DNA from 3 places in the Pseudoalteromonas sp. Bsw20308 genome. Region 2 is predicted to be linked to each of the others. Evidence: predicted binding sites of a transcription regulator. Region 2 holds the regulator's gene; each other region holds the start of a gene.

Region 1 (6,076 bases), 1.5 Mb from region 2:
CATCTTGAGATTGCCATAAACGGCGGACTTCGCGGTTACGCCCTTCATTTAACGTTACGTTAAACCATCGGTTAACACCTTCGCCACCCATTGGGGTTACAGTCGTGAATTTAGCTGGGCCATCTTCAAGCTCAACACCACGTAGTAGGTTTTTAACCGTTTCGTTGGTTACTTCACCAAATACACGTGCAGAGTATTCACGTTCTACTTCATAACTTGGGTGCATTAAACGGTTTGCTAACTCACCATCATTAGTAAACAGCATCAAACCTGATGTATTAACGTCTAAGCGGCCTACTGCAATCCAACGATCGCCATCAATACGAGGAAGTCGGTCAAATACAGTACGACGCCCTTCTGGATCTTTACGTGTACTTAGCTCACCTTCTGGTTTGTTATACATAATTACACGACAAATTCTATCTGCTTTTTCTTCAATTTTCACAGTGTGTCCGTCAACACGAATTAAGTCTGTTTCCTCAACACGGTCGCCTAACTTTGCCACTTTACCGTTTACACTAACGCGGTTTGCATCAATGTATTTTTCCATTTCACGGCGCGAGCCTACGCCTGCACGGGCTAGGACTTTTTGTAACTTTTCACCTTGTATACTCATTCGGATGGTTCTCTCACAGAAGGATCACTTAATAACTGGTTAATTTTACTTTGCTGCTCTGTTGGCAGCGCTGGTAAATTATCTAAACCTGTTAACGAAAAATAATCTAAAAATTGTTTAGTAGTTGCATATAAAGCCGGTTTACCCGGAACCTCTTTATGCCCTACCACTTTAACCCACTCTCTTTCGAGTAAGGTTTTTATAATATTCGAACCCGTAGTAACTCCCCTTACTTGCTCAATTTCGCCACGTGTAATGGGCTGCCTGTATGCAATAAGCGATAATGTTTCCAGTAAAGCACGTGAATACTTAGGCGCACGTTCTTGCCACAAATTATTTAACCAAGGGCTTAAACTGCTACATGCCTGAAAGCGATAACCACTGCCAACTTCGACTAGACGAATACCACGAGTTTGAAAATGTTCTTGTATAGTATCTATTGCGTCGTTTATTCGCGCCATAGAAATAGCTAAATCTATTAATACTACGTCTTTAAGGTGGCGCTTACTAACAGGCTTATCTGCAACAAAAATAGCTGCTTCAATGATCTCAACTAGTTGTTCATCACTAATTCGCCGACCCGCCATACACACTCTTAACAAATAAAAATACACAGCCATCTATTATGACAGAACAACACCAAACTAGGAAAATATATCTACTAAATAACTAGATTTTAAACACAAAAAAGCCAGTGATTATCACTGGCTTCTAATTTACTCTTTAAAACAACAAATATTAGCTGCGTTTAATTGCTTCTAGTGCGTCATCTTCGGCTACAGCATTACCGTATTTTTTTATGTAACCCTTAAACTCACTTCTGCTGATGCGCTTATCTTGGTTTTCATCCATATAACCAAAATGATTTGAAATATCATCATCGTTGCCTTCAGCAATCGAAATATAACCGTTGCTATCATTATCTAAACTTGAAAAACTACTCTCAATTTTATCAAACTTAGCTATTTCAGCTTTAAACGCTGATTCACTTACGTCACTATCAGTCGCCACTTTACCTGCATTTAGCTGCATGTAGGCGTTAAATTCTTTACGGCTAATTTCATTATCCATATTGGTATCAATATTCGAAAAATGCTCCCAGATGCTATCATCATCCGCTTCGACTTTTGAAATGTAGCCATCGCTGTCGTTGTCCAGGCTTGCAAAATCACTGTCTATTTTCTCAAGGCCTTGATTTGAAGAACAAGCCGCGAGGCTCAAAGATGCTAAAATTGTTGTTGCTAATGTTAACTTTTTCATAAGACGTGTCCTTGTAATTAAATAAATGTCACTTTAGCTAATACAATTCGGATGCCAATGTTAGTTAACTAATTAAAATCAAATAGTTACAAATAAATAGAGTGTTTAATGAACAATTTCAATAAGTTATATCTGAAAACTTTGCAAAGTGCTTTGTAATTTTTGCAAAAAAAAGCCCAGTATATGTAAATATACTGGGCATGCTTTTCAAATCTTTGTGTTATTAAATAGCCGCATTTTGATAACGTTTTACAAAATCAGTTACTTTTTGACCATTACACTTTAGAGAGTTTAAATTACCGATTTTTTGACGAACTGGCGCTAGACCTTGTTTTAAAGCAGTCATACACAGTTGTGTTTCTTGTTGAGTGTCTTTAGCAAACACCTCAACTTTAGTTTTAATCACTTCAGCAGTTGTTCCTTTTTTAGCAATATCACGAATATCTTCGCCATTACACAAAATACTTTGTGAAAAGCGTGATAAAAACACACCATGCTGGGCTGCTTCTTTACGAGCGGCAGAAAAGCCTTCATTGGCACTTAATACACACAATTTAGATTCTATTTTATTATCTTTACTAAAATACGAATTACTTTGTGCCGAGACCGTAGTTGATGCTAGAAGTGCTGCAGCTAAAATTAGTTGTGTTTTCATGTGAGATCCTATTTGAACGAGCTTATTGAGTGATTTCGCGCATTATATAACCTGCTTTTTAGATATCAATTGAATTTTTTATTTATTTAACAAATTAATATAGCATTAACAATGTTTAAACTTTAAGCACCATTTGGTCAACAATTATGCAGCGATTTTCTCCATTTCAGTCATGTTATGTACGCGTAAATACTGATACAATTTGGTGCATTAAATAGAACCAATTTTAAGGTAAATTCAATGAAAGTGATTTCTTTCAATATCAATGGTCTGCGTGCTCGTCTTCATCAATTACAAGCAATTATCGATAAACATCAACCAGACGTAATTGGACTGCAAGAGATTAAGGTTCATGATGAGGCGTTCCCACTAGAAGATGTGCAAAAAATGGGATACCACGTTTATTACCATGGTCAAAAGGCACATTATGGTGTGGCTATGTTATGCAAGAAAGAGCCTAAATCGGTCTTAAAAGGATTTGCTACCGATACAGAGGAATCGCAAAAACGCATGATAAGCGTTACTGTAGAGCAAGAAAACGGTCGTGATTTAACCGTAATGAATGGTTATTTCCCGCAAGGCGATAATATCAATCACGAAACTAAATTTCCTTATAAGCGCCAGTTCTATATTGACTTGATGACTCACCTTGAAACAAACCATACACCCGATCAAGATATAATTGTTATGGGCGATATCAACATATCACCTACCGATTTAGATATTGGTATTGGTGAAGTAAATGCTAAACGTTGGTTAAAAACGGGTAAATGTTCTTTCCAACCGGTAGAGCGTGAATGGCTTGCAACATTACTTAATTGGGGCTTTAAAGACACCTTTAGAGAACAAAACCCAGAAACAGACGATCAATACTCATGGTTTGACTATCGCTCTAAGGGGTTTGTAGATAACCGAGGACTTCGAATAGATGTAGTACTTGCAACTAATGAGCTTGCAGCACGCTGTATAGATACTGGTATTGATTACGAACTGCGCGGTATTGAAAAACCCTCAGATCATGCCCTATATGGTCAACATTTAAGTAATTACTATGCTCAGCATAACAATACAAGGGCTACTTTGGGCCCTTGTAATTATTATTGCCCTACTAAGCTTTGATAAAAAAACATATAAAACATTGCTTAATACGCCAGCCCGTCAAACTGGCGTGCTTGCATGTGCGTTAGTTTTTGCAGTGCTTTGGCGAATAAAAGCAGGAATTTTAACTGGTCTCGATTTACACATATTAGGCGTTACAGCTGCAACATTAATTTTAGGCTGGCGATTGACTATTTTAAGTAGCCTACTTGCCACAGCCCTACTGACTGCATTTGGTCAAATTGAACTTGAACTGTTACCAGTTCAACTGCTTATTGGTGCGTTTATTCCTATTTTACTAAGCTACCTTGGCTTTATAATTAGTTACCAGTATTTACCTCGTCATTTTTTTGTTTATATATTTGTTTGTGCGTTCATAACTGCAGGGGTTATAGCCTGTATAAAAATAAGCCTAGGTGCTTTATTTTACTTAGCTATAGGGCAATACAATTGGCAAGAACTCGCAGATAACTACGTTTATTTAAGTGCCATAATTTGGTTTCCTGAAGCAATGCTCAACGGTATGGCTATAACAGTTATGATCACCTATCGCCCGCATTGGGTAAAAACTTTTTACGATAAGGACTACCTAGACTCATGAGTCTACAATATCAATGCCCACTGTGTAACCACGCACTTTTGAAAACTGATTCAACACTTCGTTGTGCTAACAACCATAGCTTTGATGTTGCTAAAGAGGGCTATGTTAATTTACTGCCTGTGCAACAAAAAAACTCAAAACAACCAGGCGATTCGCTTGAAATGGTACAAGCTAGGCGTGCATTTTTAGAGCGTGGCTATTATGGCTTTTTGCAACAAAACCTTAGCGACATAATCAGTAATATAAGTGCAAATACTATTATTGATTTGGGATGCGGTGAAGGGTTTTATACTCAAGCAATAGCAAGTAAAACAAACGCAGTTGTGTACGGCGTCGACATTTCAAAATCTGCGGTTAAATATGCAGCAAAGCGCTACCCTAATTGCAACTTTAGTGTGGCATCAATTAGCCAAGCGCCTTTTGAAAGCCAATTTGCTGATGTACTTGTTAGCGTATTTGCACCTTTGTTTGAGCAAGAGCTTGAGCGCCTTGCAAATCAAAGTGCAACGTTAGTGGTTGCAAGCCCAGGTCCTTGTCATTTAAAAGAGTTAAAGTCGTATATATATTCAAAAGTAAACGAACATACTGAAATATCTTCGCCAAAAGGGTTTCAAAAATCAGAGCAAGCTCTTTTAACAGAGCATGTCGCGCTTAGCTTTACTGATATTAAAAACTTAATAATGATGACGCCATTTGCATGGAAGTTCAGGCCAGAACATTGGGAAGCACTCAAGGAAAAAGGCGAGCATACTGTCACCTTGTCATTTTACATTACGCAGTTTACAAAAACTGCATAATCAAATTTGGAGTTATTTAGGCGTAAGTTTAACGACGTCTAAAATTGCTCTTTCGTAAACGCTTTATCCATTTTATCAAACATGTCTTTAAGTAGACTCGCAAGCTCCAAATAACGAGGCTTTTTTTCGCTTAACTGCGCTTGATAACCGTTGGCAACCATTTTTGTATAAAGCTCGTGATACCACTTTTGCATGGCTGGCTCTAAAGGTGTTTGCGCACGCTTACCTAGCCATAATAACCCTTGTAACGGTAACGAGATAAAAAACAAAGCACTCGCAATAGCTTGCGGTAAGAAGTCTGGACCGAGGTAATTCAGCTGAAAAAATAACGTAAGCATGGCTAAAATAGGCATAACTGTGATCGCAAGATCAGTAGCTTTAATAACCTTAAACTCGATGAATAGAGGTGCTAGTTCTTTTCTCATTGGCCATTGTTTTGCATACAACCGCCCTGTTTGTACTTGTGACATCACACTTTTTTGCATCATGACTCCTCACAGTGACTCTATTAAAACACAATACTAAATTGATTATTTCTAAAGTGTAACACAATTTTAAGGGCTTTTACTTTCTCAGTAAAAGTGCTTAATTTTGCTGTTAAAGTGTGCAAAACACTAAACTAAATTCCATAACTGGGGTAAAATATTTCGCATTGATTCAGCTACATTTTAGTTTAGCTTAATTAAATGTTTTAGCTTTATTTATCACTCTGAGTGTTACGATTAATGTTTCACGTTCACTTACTAAATTTTGTTTATGGAAATGAATTTATGCCAACAACCTCCCCTAAGTCACAACACGTTTTAGTACTAAATTGTGGTAGCTCCAGCTTAAAATTTGCCATTATTGATGCAAACACGGGCCACGAAATTATATCTGGTCTAGCAGAGCGCTTAGGTGCGACAACTCCTTCTATAAAATATAAATTCAACGGCGCTAAAACTGTCATTAACTTAGTAGCAGGTCAAGCCCATGCAGAGGCAATAGATACGTTAGTAAGCCTAATAAAAGATCATAGCTTAGATGAGCAACTTATTGCTGTGGGTCAT
Region 2 (6,076 bases):
TATAAAGAAAATAATAGAACATCTTAAAAATCGTGGTATTGGTGTGTTAATTACCGACCATAATGTAAGAGAAACTCTTGATGTTTGCGAAAAAGCCTACATAGTTTCTCATGGTGAGTTAATTGCTTCTGGTACACCAGAGCACGTATTAAACGATAAAACAGTACGTGATGTTTATTTAGGCGAACAATTTAGGCTGTAACATTTACGCCATGTCTTTAAGCATCTGCTAGTATTAATTATAACAACATAAAAGGATTGTTAGAGATACATGAGGCAATCATTACAGCTGCGCATGGGCCAGCAACTTACAATGACTCCACAGCTGCAACAAGCAATTCGCCTGCTGCAACTCAGTACATTGGATCTCCAGCAAGAAATACAAGAAGCACTCGACAGCAACCCCCTATTAGAGGTTGAAGAGCAAGATTACGCCGAAGATTCTGCTGGTAAAAACGAGCAAAAAGCAGATAACGACGATGTAACTGTTAGCGCAAATGCTGATGATGTTCCGAGCGAATATGAGCAAGACAGTGGTGAAGCACTTGCTAAAGATACGCTAAGTGATGAAATGGCTATGGATGTTAGTTGGGATGAATATATGAGCGCAGCCCCAGCGTCATCATCAGGACCAATGCCTGAAGATGAATCTATATACCAAGGCTCCTCAACTGAAACGCTCCATGAATACCTAATGTGGCAACTACAACTGACTCCCTTTAGTCCTACCGATGAAGCGATTGCGATTGCGATTGTTGAAGCCGTAGATGATTCGGGTATTTTAACGCTGAGCTGCGAAGAAATTTTAGAAAGTTTTAATCAAGAGAACGAAGAAGACAACGAAGTTGAACTTGACGAAATAGAAGCTGTTTTAAAACGAATTCAATTGTTTGACCCTGTTGGTATTGCAGCACGTAGTTTACAAGAATGCTTATGTATTCAGCTGAACCAATACGATAAAGAAACACCCTATATTAATGAAACAAAAATGATTTTAACCGAGCACATTGATCTATTAGCTGCTCGCGACTATCGTACATTAATGAAAAAAACAAAGCTCAAAGAAGAAGAGCTTAAAGAAATAATGACTTTAATACATACTCTTAGCCCAAAACCGGCGGATACTATAGTTAGAGAAGAATCTGAGTATGTAATTCCTGATGTATCGGTGAAAAAAATAAAAGGTCGCTGGGTTGTTGAACTAAACCCAGATAGCATGCCTAAAATCAGAGTCAACAGCCAATATGCAGCAATGTCACGCACCGTTAAATCAAGTGGTGATAGCCAGTTTATTCGCTCGCATCTACAAGAAGCTAAATGGTTTATTAAAAGTTTAGAAAGTAGAAACGATACACTATTAAAAGTAACTAATTGTATTGTTAAGCAACAACAAGGTTTTTTTGAGCATGGCCCCGAAGCCATGAAACCAATGGTTTTAAATGATGTAGCAGAAATGGTAGAAATGCACGAATCAACTATTTCACGCGTAACAACTCAAAAATATATGCATACACCTCGCGGTATTTTTGAGCTTAAATATTTTTTCTCAAGCCATGTAAGTACTGAAAATGGAGGCGAATGCTCATCAACAGCAATACGCGCTCTCATTAAAAAATTAATCGCAGCAGAAAACTCAGCAAAACCATTGAGTGATAGTAAAATTGCAGATATATTAGCTGAGCAAGGAATAAAAGTAGCGAGACGTACAATCGCAAAATATCGCGAATCTCTAGCTATTCCACCGTCAAATCAGCGAAAAAGTTTGATTTAAGACGCTAAACAAAGAGGGTAATGCTTATGCAACTAAACTTAACTGGTCGTCACGTAGAAGTAACTGATTCATTAAGAGATTATGTAAATACCAAATTTGCGAAGCTAGAAAGACACTCAGATCATATTAATAATGTTCATGTCATTCTTGATATAGAAAAATTAAACCAAAAAGCTGAGGCAACGATTCATGTAAGTGGAGCTGAGTTATTTGCCTCTACTGAACATCAAGATATGTACGCCGCCATTGACTCGCTGATTGACAAGCTCGATCGCCAAGTTATTAAACACAAAGAGAAGCTTGCTCGACACTAATATTATGAAATTAAGTTCACTTATATGCCAGGACTGCAGCAGAGCTGCGGTCCTTTTTAATAGTAAAAAAAGAATTTTAGAGTTCATCAGTCAACTTGCTCATGACAAGCTCCCATATCTTTCTCAACAAGATATTCTCAGCGCCTTAATGAATAGAGAAAAACTGGGAAGCACTGGTATAGGAAGAGGTATTGCAATCCCTCATGGGCGAATGAGCGGTGCAGAAGAGCCTTTAGCACTCGTATTAGTAAGCGAAACACCTATTAATTTTGATGCAATAGATAATCGCCCTGTTGATATATTTGTTGCTCTCATCGTACCTGATGGCGATAACCAGCAGCACTTAAAGACGCTCGCAACGATAGCTGATAAACTAAATAATAAAGATTTTTGTAAACAGTTACGCAGCGCAAAATCAGATACTGAACTGTATCAAGTTATTGTAGAACAATCGTAATTAACATAATGGGTGATAAATGGAATTAATTATCATAAGTGGCCGTTCCGGTTCTGGAAAATCGGTTGCTTTACGCGTAGTTGAAGATTTAGGTTATTATTGCGTAGATAATATTCCAATTAATCTGCTACCTTCTTTAGTGAGAAGTGTATCTGATAACTACGACAAAATTGCAGTTAGTATTGATGTCCGTAATTTACCAAAAGAGCAAGATGAATTTAACGATATCCTTGAATACTTACCTGGCTTTGCTAAACCGACTCTGTTTTATCTAGACAGTGAGGATCAAACATTAATTAAACGTTTTTCTGAGACTCGCCGTCTACACCCGTTATCAGTTGACTCATTACCTCTTGATTTAGCTATAAAAAAAGAAAAAGAACTACTCGATGTTCTCACGACTCGCGCTGACTATATGATCGACACGAGTGATTTAAGTGTTCATCAACTTGCTGAATCAATTCGTGAAAAAATTCTGGGTAAAAAAGATAAACAACTCATTGTTACTTTTGAGTCGTTTGGCTTTAAACACGGCATTCCTAAGGAAGCTGATTATGTCTTTGATGCACGCTTTTTACCGAACCCACATTGGGAGCCAGAATTAAAACCTTTAAATGGCTTAGACCAACCCGTAAAGGATTACTTAGCCAGCCACAGCATTGTCCAAAAGTTCACTTGGCAAATTCAAACTTTTGTACAAACATGGTTGCCACATTTAGAGCGAAATAACCGTAGCTACTTAACTATTGCTATAGGTTGTACTGGTGGGCAACATCGCTCAGTATATTTAGCACAAACGATTGGTGAAAGTTTTTCGATGACACATCCAAATGTAAAAATCCGCCATAGAGAACAAGAAAAATAACTCATTCAAAATAATCATCTGTTCAGCTTAGGTAGAGTAACTTATGCGTTTAGAAGACACTTTTTTAATAAAAAATAAATTAGGACTTCATGCAAGAGCCGCTACAGTATTAGCGCAACTTGCTATTAAATTTGATGCCTCAATCATGATATATCAAGATGATAAAGAAGCGCCTGGGGACAGTGTATTGGCTTTAATGCTACTGGAAAGCAGTCAAGGAAAAGAGGTAAAAGTAGTGTGTGAGGGCCCTGATGCCGAACAAGCTTTAAATGCCGTTGGTCAATTGATAGCACAACGCTTTAATGAAGAAGAATAGCACTTAGCTAAAAACCGAAACTAAGATAAACTAAATGTGGTTAATTACCCCATTAATAAACCTCCCTATCCATAGTTATATAGAAATCAATAAGGACGCCAATGCCTGAAGCTTTTGAACAAGACTATCCACTACAACAATTAAAACAAGTGACAAAGTCGCTTAACAGTGGTCAATTTGTTCAAGTTAGGCGGATGTTAGCAAAAACAGCTCCTTGTGATACCGCATTATTATTAGAGTCATCGCCGCATAAAATTCGCCGACTACTTTGGCAGTTGGTTGACCCTGATGTACAAGGTGATGTTCTTGAAGAGCTTTCCGAAGATGTTCGTTTAGGCATTATTGCCCAAATGGAACCTGAGCACATTGCAGCCGCAACTGAAGACATGGGCCACGATGACTTAGGTGAAGTACTCCGTAGTTTACCAGACACCGTTTATAAAGACGTTGTCAGCGCGATGGATATTCAAGACCGTGAACGTGCAACACAAGCACTTTCATATCAAGAGCGTTCAGCTGGCGCGCTAATGAACACCGATACGGTAACCATTCGTCCTGATGTAACGCTCGATGTTGTACTTAGATATATTAGGCTACGTGGGGAGCTACCAGAAGGTACAGATGACCTATATGTTGTTGATAAACACAACTGTTTTATAGGCGCTCTATCACTGAGTACGTTATTAACGAACCCACCTGAAAAAATTGTTCGCGATTTAATGGATGAAGATTGTGAATCAATCCCAATTTCAATGGATGAAAGTGAAGTCGCGCAACTATTTGAGCGCCATAATTGGATATCAGCACCTGTTGTGGATGATAACGATCAATTACTTGGTCGTGTCACTATCGATGATATTGTTGACGTAATTCGAGAAGATGCAGAGCATAGTTTACTAGGCTTAGCCGGTCTAGATGATGAAGAAGATACCTTTGCGCCAGTACTCAAAAGCTCTAAAAAGCGCTCAGTTTGGTTAGGTGTCAATTTACTAACCGCACTTGCAGCGGCCTTTGTTGCTAGCTTTTTTGAAGGAACACTAGATGTTTTACCTATTTTGGCGGTACTAAACGGTATTGTCCCTTCTATGGGTGGCGTTGCAGGAAGTCAATCGTTAACGCTTGTTATACGCGGTATTGCGGTAGGCCATATAAACCAAACAAACCAACGCTTTTTAATGATGAAAGAACTTGCCATTGGTGCATTAAACGGTATTTTGTGGTCATTATTAATTGCAGGTGTTATTGCCCTATGGCAATGGGACTTTATGCTTGGTGGTGTACTTGCCTTCGCTATGTTTATGAACTTAGTCGTGGCTGGTGTGGCTGGCGCAAGTATTCCAATAATACTTAAAAGAATGAATATAGACCCCGCACTTGCAGGGAGTGTGGTGCTAACCACTGTGACAGATATTGTTGGTATATTCGCCTTTTTAGGAACTGCTACCTGGTTGCTGGTATAAATTAGAATTTTTTGCAAATAACTAAAGTAAAAAATACTTAGGGTAAAGCAGCAATTATGACAACGAATATCAAGAATAAAAAAGTGACACCCAAAAAAACGCTAAAACAAAAAAGCGTATCCATATTAAAAAGTGTATTGGTATATGGCTCTATATTTTTCGTCATTTATACCGCCGTCAATTGGTGGCGGCAACCTGTCATGCCAGCAAATCCTCAATTACAATTAACAGATTATAAAGGGCAAAACATTGATCTAGCAGCAATGAGCCAAGATAAACCAACCCTTGTGTATTTTTGGGGAACTTGGTGCTCTATTTGTAGTATTACCTCCCCTGCCATAAACGAACTCGCAAACGAGAATAATTATCCTGTCGTGAGCATCGCAATAAAATCAGGTTCTGATCAAGAACTACATAACTATCTAAATGATCATGGCTACAGTTTTACGACCGTCAACGATCAACACAGTGAAATATTTACCGATTGGCAAGGGCAAGTCACGCCATCTTATATAATCTTAAAAGATAATAAAATGACGCAAGGGCTAACAGGTATTCAGCCGTTATGGTCACTTAAATTACGTTTGTGGTTATCATCAACGTTATAAGGAAGAACTGACTGCAAATATATAGGCACTAAATACGCGCAGCTCAAAGAGGGGGCTCTAAAAGCTCACTCTTTATCATCTACAATAATATTGATAATAAAGAGCAAGGTTAACTCAACTTACGTATTACGAAGGCTGAAAAGCGCGTATCGCAATTAAACTAATAACTGGCAGATTGAATTACTAACGTGTACTTTGACGATTACCACCTACTTTTGGTTTAGTGTTTGCCTTTTTAAATTGGCTAAAACCGGTATGTCGCGTTAATGCTGGTCGCCCGCCTTT
Region 3 (6,076 bases), 110 kb from region 2:
AATGTTGAAATTGACACTAAATAAATTACAAGTCAATAGCTAACTATGATCACTGTTATTTCACCTGCAAAAAATCTTGATTACGAAACGCCACCCGCAACAGACAAGTTCACTCAGCCTGAATTACTAGAGCACAGCGAAGAGCTCATGAAAGTATGCCGTGAACTAACACCAGCGCAAATTGGCAGTTTAATGAAAATTAGCGATAAGCTATCTGGGCTTAACGCTGCACGCTTTAGCGAGTGGGCGCAGCCGTTCACACAAAGTAATGCTAAACAAGCCGCACTTGCCTTTAATGGCGATGTATACGGCGGTTTAGATGCAAGCACGCTTAAAGCTAGCGAGCTTGATTACGCACAAAACCATTTACGTATACTTTCTGGCTTATACGGCTTATTAAAACCACTTGATTTAATGCAAGCTTACCGTCTTGAAATGGGCACCAAGCTTGAAAACTCGCGTGGCAAAAACTTATACGAGTTTTGGGGCAGCGTAATAGCGAACAAACTAAACGAAGTATTAAAAGCACAAGACGCGCAATACTTAGTTAACCTTGCTTCAAACGAATACTTTAAAGCGGTAGATAAAAAAGCATTAAATGCACAAATTATTACCCCACACTTTAAAGACTGTAAAAACGGTCAATACAAGGTAATTAGCTTTTACGCTAAAAAAGCACGCGGTATGATGGCGCGCTACATTATCGAAAATAAAGTAACGCAATTAAGCCAACTTAAAGAGTTTACTGTGGCGGGTTATTACTTTAGCCCTGAGGCAACAGTTAAAGAGCTTGAGCCTGTATTTATGCGCGACGAACAAAATTAAACTGAGCGTAAACTTAATTAAATAGTTAAAAAGCCATGCACCGCATGGCTTTTTTGATGTTGGCGTTATATTTGCAACCTCATCTAATATTAATGAGAACACTAACTAAATAGGTGCAAATAAAATGATCAGCATTCCGTCAGTTGGCGAAGCCGAAAAACTAATAGAAGAAAAGCTCGGAGGGTGGTTTGATGTTGTAATAAGCCATATCCCTAATTTTATAGTGGCAATTGTAATTGCCATAGTATTTTCAATATTGGCGCGCTTTGCTGGCAAGCTGATGAAAAACGTGTTGCGCCGCTCTCTCGACTCAACGCAAATTGCCGATTTAATGGCGTCAATATTCAAAGTTATTGTGTTGTGCATAGGTTTATTTATAGCGCTCGATTTTGTTGGCCTAAAAGGCACCGTCACTTCGCTACTTGCTGGTGCGGGTATTGTGGGTTTGGCCATTGGTTTTGCGTTTCAAGACATGACCGAAAACCTAATTGCTGGTATAGCAATGGGTGTACGCAAGCCATTTAAAACAGGTGATGTAATAGAAACCGATGATGTGTTTGGTTCGGTGCATTCTATAAACCTACGTAACACGCTAATAGAGAGCTTTTACGGGCAACTAATACTTGTACCAAACAAAGTCTTATTTAGAAATGTACTAAAAAATTACACCACGCTAGGTATAAGACGTATAGAAGTACCCGTAGGTATTTCGTATGGCGACGACATAGAAAAAGCAAAAGACGTTATAGTCGATAAAATTAACGAATTTGACTTTGTAATACGTAAAGACGAAACCGCTGTATATGCTGAAGGTTTTGGCGACAGCAGCATTAACTTACTGGTGTGGTTTTGGATTAAATACCCAGGCGAGCCTGACTTTATGACGGTACGCCACAAAGGGGTTGTTGCCGTTAAGCAGGCACTCGACGAAGCTGATATTAGTATTCCTTTCCCAATTCGTACGCTCGACTTTGGCATTAAGGGCGGTGAGAAACTCGATGCCATGATAAGCGATAAAATAAGCCCGCAGTCATCAACTAAAAATAGTAGCGACGGTGCTGACTCTAGCCAAAGTGAGTAATTTAGTTAAAACACATTAGCCAAAAGCATTGGGAAATAGTTACTTACCAACAGCGCATTTTTACAGAGTAAAATTGCGCTTTTTAGTACATGCTTTTAATAATTATTAAGCCTGAACAGGGTAAGCCAAATTTAATCGGTTTTTGTTTATTATGATAACCGTGTTATTTGCCATAACTGATAATGTGATTACAATATGACCATTATTAATTTAAATAGTTTATCAATGCGTAAAGTAGCATTACTACAGTTCATAACCCTTACTTTATTAAGCTTCATGCTTGGGTGTACATCAATAAGTAATAAGCAGAGTACGAGTGAAAAACATAATTTTAAGTATGGTTTGAGCTATAAATTAAATGTAGATGACAATACTGCTGAAATACTTTTTCTTAATAAGAACGATGCCCCTATAAACGCACTTACCCTACCAAATAAAACGGTATACATTGCAAAAGAGCAGTTACGAGAATTTTGCAGATCGGATGGTATTTTATGCGCTAGGGAAAAGTCTGAAAGTAACTTTGTTAGTTGGTCTCCCGATGGTGAGTTTTTAGCCGTTTTTGCAGGTGACACCCAAGGTTTTTGGTTTTTACCAACAATTGAAATAACCAAGTCTGCATTTAATGAAAGTCATATACTCAAGGTTGGACTTCATCAAACAACTAACCAGTTTAATATCGGTTTGTTTCATCAAACCGGTGGATGGTTGAATAACGAACAATATATTTTTTCAGCTGGTTTGAGTGGCAATAATTTTATTTATAAGTTCAACACAAAAACAAAGGAGCTTAAGGGTTTTCCTTTTGAGCTAAATGAAGATTCTACAGTGAGCAATTTCGAAGAAGTATTTGTTGATAGTTATTCTTCGCAAAAAAGTAGTTTTAAAATAAGTGATGTGACTAAACAATTAAAAATATTAAAATAAAAAAGCGCAGCTTGTGTTGGAGTAACAAGCCGCGCTTACGAATTAGTTATATAAATAGGTTTATGTGGTACGTATTAAATAACGCTAATTTTATTACGAATGATTTTAACCCCATCCATATTTTCTAAAAACTTTTGAGCTAATGCGCGCTGAAAACCAGTTTGTGCTTCACCGTATAAATCTACTTCACCATTTTTTACCTGCACACGAATATCACTTAACGCTAAGTTAGGATTAGTTCGTAGGGTGTTGGTGATAGTTTGTTGTAGGTTAGGTTGAGTGGCTACACTGCTTACTACTGCCATGTTGGTTGCTGCACTTACCTTTGTAGCGCAAGCTAATAAAAATAAACAACAAAATGATACTAAAGCGATAGTTAACTTGAAGCGGTTCATAACTTAATCCTTACATTACGGTGAGTAGTGCAGCCACAAAATGGAAATTCCATCGGCTAGGTTATCTTTGTAGTTACAATTTCGGTGCCAATATTAACACTATGAAATATAAGGTAATTTTATTAAGTGGGAATTAAGGTGGGCAAAAATTACATTTAAATGGGTATGAGTTACATGCTTGGGTTACATATGTAATACCAATTCGCTTAATTAAGTGATTTATTTTGAGGTAAGAAAATCGTGTCGATAACAAGGCAAAAATTTCGTTATTTAGTTGTTCTATATTAGAATTTTTTAACGCAGTTAGCGTCAGATTTAATCCTTAAAATTGATTAAGTATTATTGCGGATTGGTATAATGGTACAAACACCAGAGCCTGTAAGGCTTGCATTAAAAAGCCGGCAAAAGCCGGCTTAGTATAAAAATGTTTTAGGTTACTTCTTCTTTTTAACCTTGGCCTTTTTCTTGGCTTTCATTTTTACTGGATCTTTACGCTTTTTAGCCGGTGGCTTAGCTTCTTTATGCTGTGGCTCAACACCTCTAATTACACGGCGTTTTAACTTTTGCTCAACGTAGCGCTCTACTTTATATAAAATACCAATATCGTGTGCTTCAACTAGTGATATTGCTATGCCTTTTTTACCAGCACGGCCAGTACGACCAATACGGTGTACATATACGTCGGCAGTGCGCGGCATATCAAAGTTAATAACGTGACTAATGTCAGATACGTCAATACCACGTGCAGCTACGTCGGTAGCAACTAATATGCTTGTTTTACCACTGTGGAAGTTTTCCATGGCTTTCATACGTTTGTCTTGTGGCATTTCGCCGCGTAACCACGCTGCTTTTACATCATTAGTTGTAAGTTCACCAATCAATGTTTCTAAGCGTTCGCGAGTTTTAACAAACACAATTGCTTTAGTCACGTCAGGATTTTTTAGCGTGTTAACTAACAATTCAAGCTTATGATGGTAATCGTCGGCTAAATGTACCCACTGATGAATTTTTGCTTTTTCTTTACGTGACGATTCGGCTTCTAATAGAGCTGGGTCGTTTAATGTTTTTTCAGCAAACCTTTCTACGCTGTCACCTTCAAGTGTTGCTGAGAATAAAAAACATTGGCGACGATTTTTAGCTTCGTCACAAATACGGCTCATTTCTTTTTTGAAACCCATATCTAACATGCGATCTGCTTCATCAATAATAAGCATTTCTACATGTTCAGCATGAAAGTTTTCGGTTTCTAGGTATTCCATTAATCGACCTGGTGTGGCGATTAAAATATCGTTATTTTTTTCGAAAATTTCTTTATGCGTGCCGTAGTTAATACCGCCTGTTACTACACCAATTTTTAGGTGTGTGCGTTTAGCTAGCAGTTCACATTGTTCATGAATTTGATAAGCCAACTCACGAGTCGGGGTCATAACGAGGACGCGCGCAAAACCAGGGTCACGACGTGGGAAATCCAGTAAGTACTGAATAGCCGGAATTAAAAATGCCGCTGTTTTACCTGTACCAGTAGGCGCAGATGCTAAAATATCGCGCCCCTGTAGTGCTTCAGGAATAGCTTGTTGTTGAATGCTGGTTGGCGTCTCGTAGCCCATTTTATTAATGGCATCGAGTAGCTTGTTATCAAGATCAAATTCAGAAAATTGCATAGAGTGTCTAAAATAAGGGACAATTACCCTGATTATACGCGCTATGCTGCGCTTGGTGAATGAAAAGGTGAAAAAATGTCTGGTTTTGTATTTAAACAATTTAAAGTTGAACACGACCACTGTGCAATGAAAGTTTCTACCGATGGCATTTTGCTTGGCGCATGGGCTAATTTAAGTGGTGCAAAGTCATTACTTGATATAGGCACAGGCACCGGCTTACTAGCATTAATGTGTAAGCAGCGCAGTAATGAGCTTGATATAACTGCGGTAGAAATTGACGAAAGCGCCCATACCCAAGCATTACAAAATATAGCTAATAGCCCGTGGCCAACAATAAGTATTAAGCACCAAACTATTCAAAGCTTTAGTAGTGAAGTTAAATTTGACGTGGTTATTTCTAATCCGCCGTATTTTAATCACAGTTTAAAAGGCGAGAATACTGCGCGTAATACCGCGCGCCATACCGACGGCTTAAGTTTTGAAGAGTTAATAAATGCGTTTAAACGTCTAAGCCATAGTCGCTCTCGCTTTAACTTAATACTCCCAAGCGTTGAAGGCGCATTATTTATTGAGCTTGCTACTCAAAATGGGCTTTATTTAAATACTCATTGCCAAGTAAAAGCCACGCCCAATAAAGATATTAGCCGCAGTTTAATGGCATTTAGCTACGTAAAAAGCGATATAGAATCATCAACCCTGTGTATTAGAAACTTAGATAATACCTACACTGCTGATTATATAGCTCTGTGCAAAACATTTTATTTAAAAATGTAAGTTACTTTGTAATGAAGGTTATTTAGTAATAAAGGATAGTTTACCCGTTATGCATACGTATTCAGTTTTTATTTTATCAACTATAAGCCTAGTGTTAACCACTTGTAAATAACATCGAGTAGTTGTTTTGCTCGCTCAACAATTGGACCACACACTATGAAACTCAATAAAATAATCACCACCGCAGGTTTAAGTCTAGGGTTGCTCTTACCGAGTATTGCCACAGCTACGCCCACCACATTTGTGCATTTGTTTGAATGGAATTGGCAAGATGTAGCGCAAGAATGTGAACAGTATTTAGGACCAAAAGGCTATGCTGCAGTGCAGGTATCGCCACCTAATGAACACATTACAGGAGGCCAATGGTGGACACGCTATCAGCCTGTAAGTTATGAACTGCAAAGTCGTGGCGG

Evidence for each region. Region 2 encodes sigma-54, which starts transcription at its own class of promoters, with help from an activator protein. Its sites were predicted from a motif close to GTTGGCACGNNNNTNGNNT; they were not measured.
Region 1: a site for sigma-54 is predicted at 1,917-1,935, ahead of D172_RS09915 (EF-hand domain-containing protein). Genes of this name have one in related genera too.
Region 3: a site for sigma-54 is predicted at 3,302-3,320, ahead of D172_RS02945 (BON domain-containing protein). Genes of this name have one in related genera too.

What each region holds. Positions count from the first base shown of each region.
Region 1 covers NZ_CP013138.1:2,321,768-2,327,843, forward strand. The annotation lists gene rluB (23S rRNA pseudouridine(2605) synthase RluB) at 1-616, opposite strand, end outside; gene scpB (SMC-Scp complex subunit ScpB) at 613-1,203, opposite strand; gene D172_RS09915 (EF-hand domain-containing protein) at 1,355-1,876, opposite strand; gene D172_RS09920 (hypothetical protein) at 2,100-2,531, opposite strand; partial or broken gene xthA (exodeoxyribonuclease III) at 2,772-3,577, shown strand; gene D172_RS09930 (energy-coupling factor ABC transporter permease) at 3,583-4,230, shown strand; gene D172_RS09935 (putative RNA methyltransferase) at 4,227-5,027, shown strand; gene yfbV (terminus macrodomain insulation protein YfbV) at 5,066-5,512, opposite strand; gene D172_RS09945 (acetate kinase) at 5,798-6,076, shown strand, end outside.
Region 2 covers NZ_CP013138.1:797,862-803,937, reverse strand. The annotation lists gene lptB (LPS export ABC transporter ATP-binding protein) at 1-202, shown strand, start outside; gene D172_RS03410 (RNA polymerase factor sigma-54) at 272-1,771, shown strand; gene hpf (ribosome hibernation promoting factor) at 1,798-2,085, shown strand; gene ptsN (PTS IIA-like nitrogen regulatory protein PtsN) at 2,090-2,542, shown strand; gene rapZ (RNase adapter RapZ) at 2,562-3,407, shown strand; gene D172_RS03390 (HPr family phosphocarrier protein) at 3,451-3,723, shown strand; gene mgtE (magnesium transporter) at 3,825-5,183, shown strand; gene D172_RS03380 (protein disulfide oxidoreductase) at 5,240-5,791, shown strand; gene D172_RS03375 (YgiQ family radical SAM protein) at 5,975-6,076, opposite strand, start outside.
Region 3 covers NZ_CP013138.1:690,261-696,336, forward strand. The annotation lists gene yaaA (peroxide stress protein YaaA) at 46-825, shown strand; gene D172_RS02935 (mechanosensitive ion channel family protein) at 950-1,906, shown strand; gene D172_RS02940 (hypothetical protein) at 2,102-2,833, shown strand; gene D172_RS02945 (BON domain-containing protein) at 2,908-3,228, opposite strand; gene srmB (ATP-dependent RNA helicase SrmB) at 3,663-4,889, opposite strand; gene D172_RS02955 (tRNA1(Val) (adenine(37)-N6)-methyltransferase) at 4,965-5,663, shown strand; gene D172_RS02960 (alpha-amylase) at 5,820-6,076, shown strand, end outside.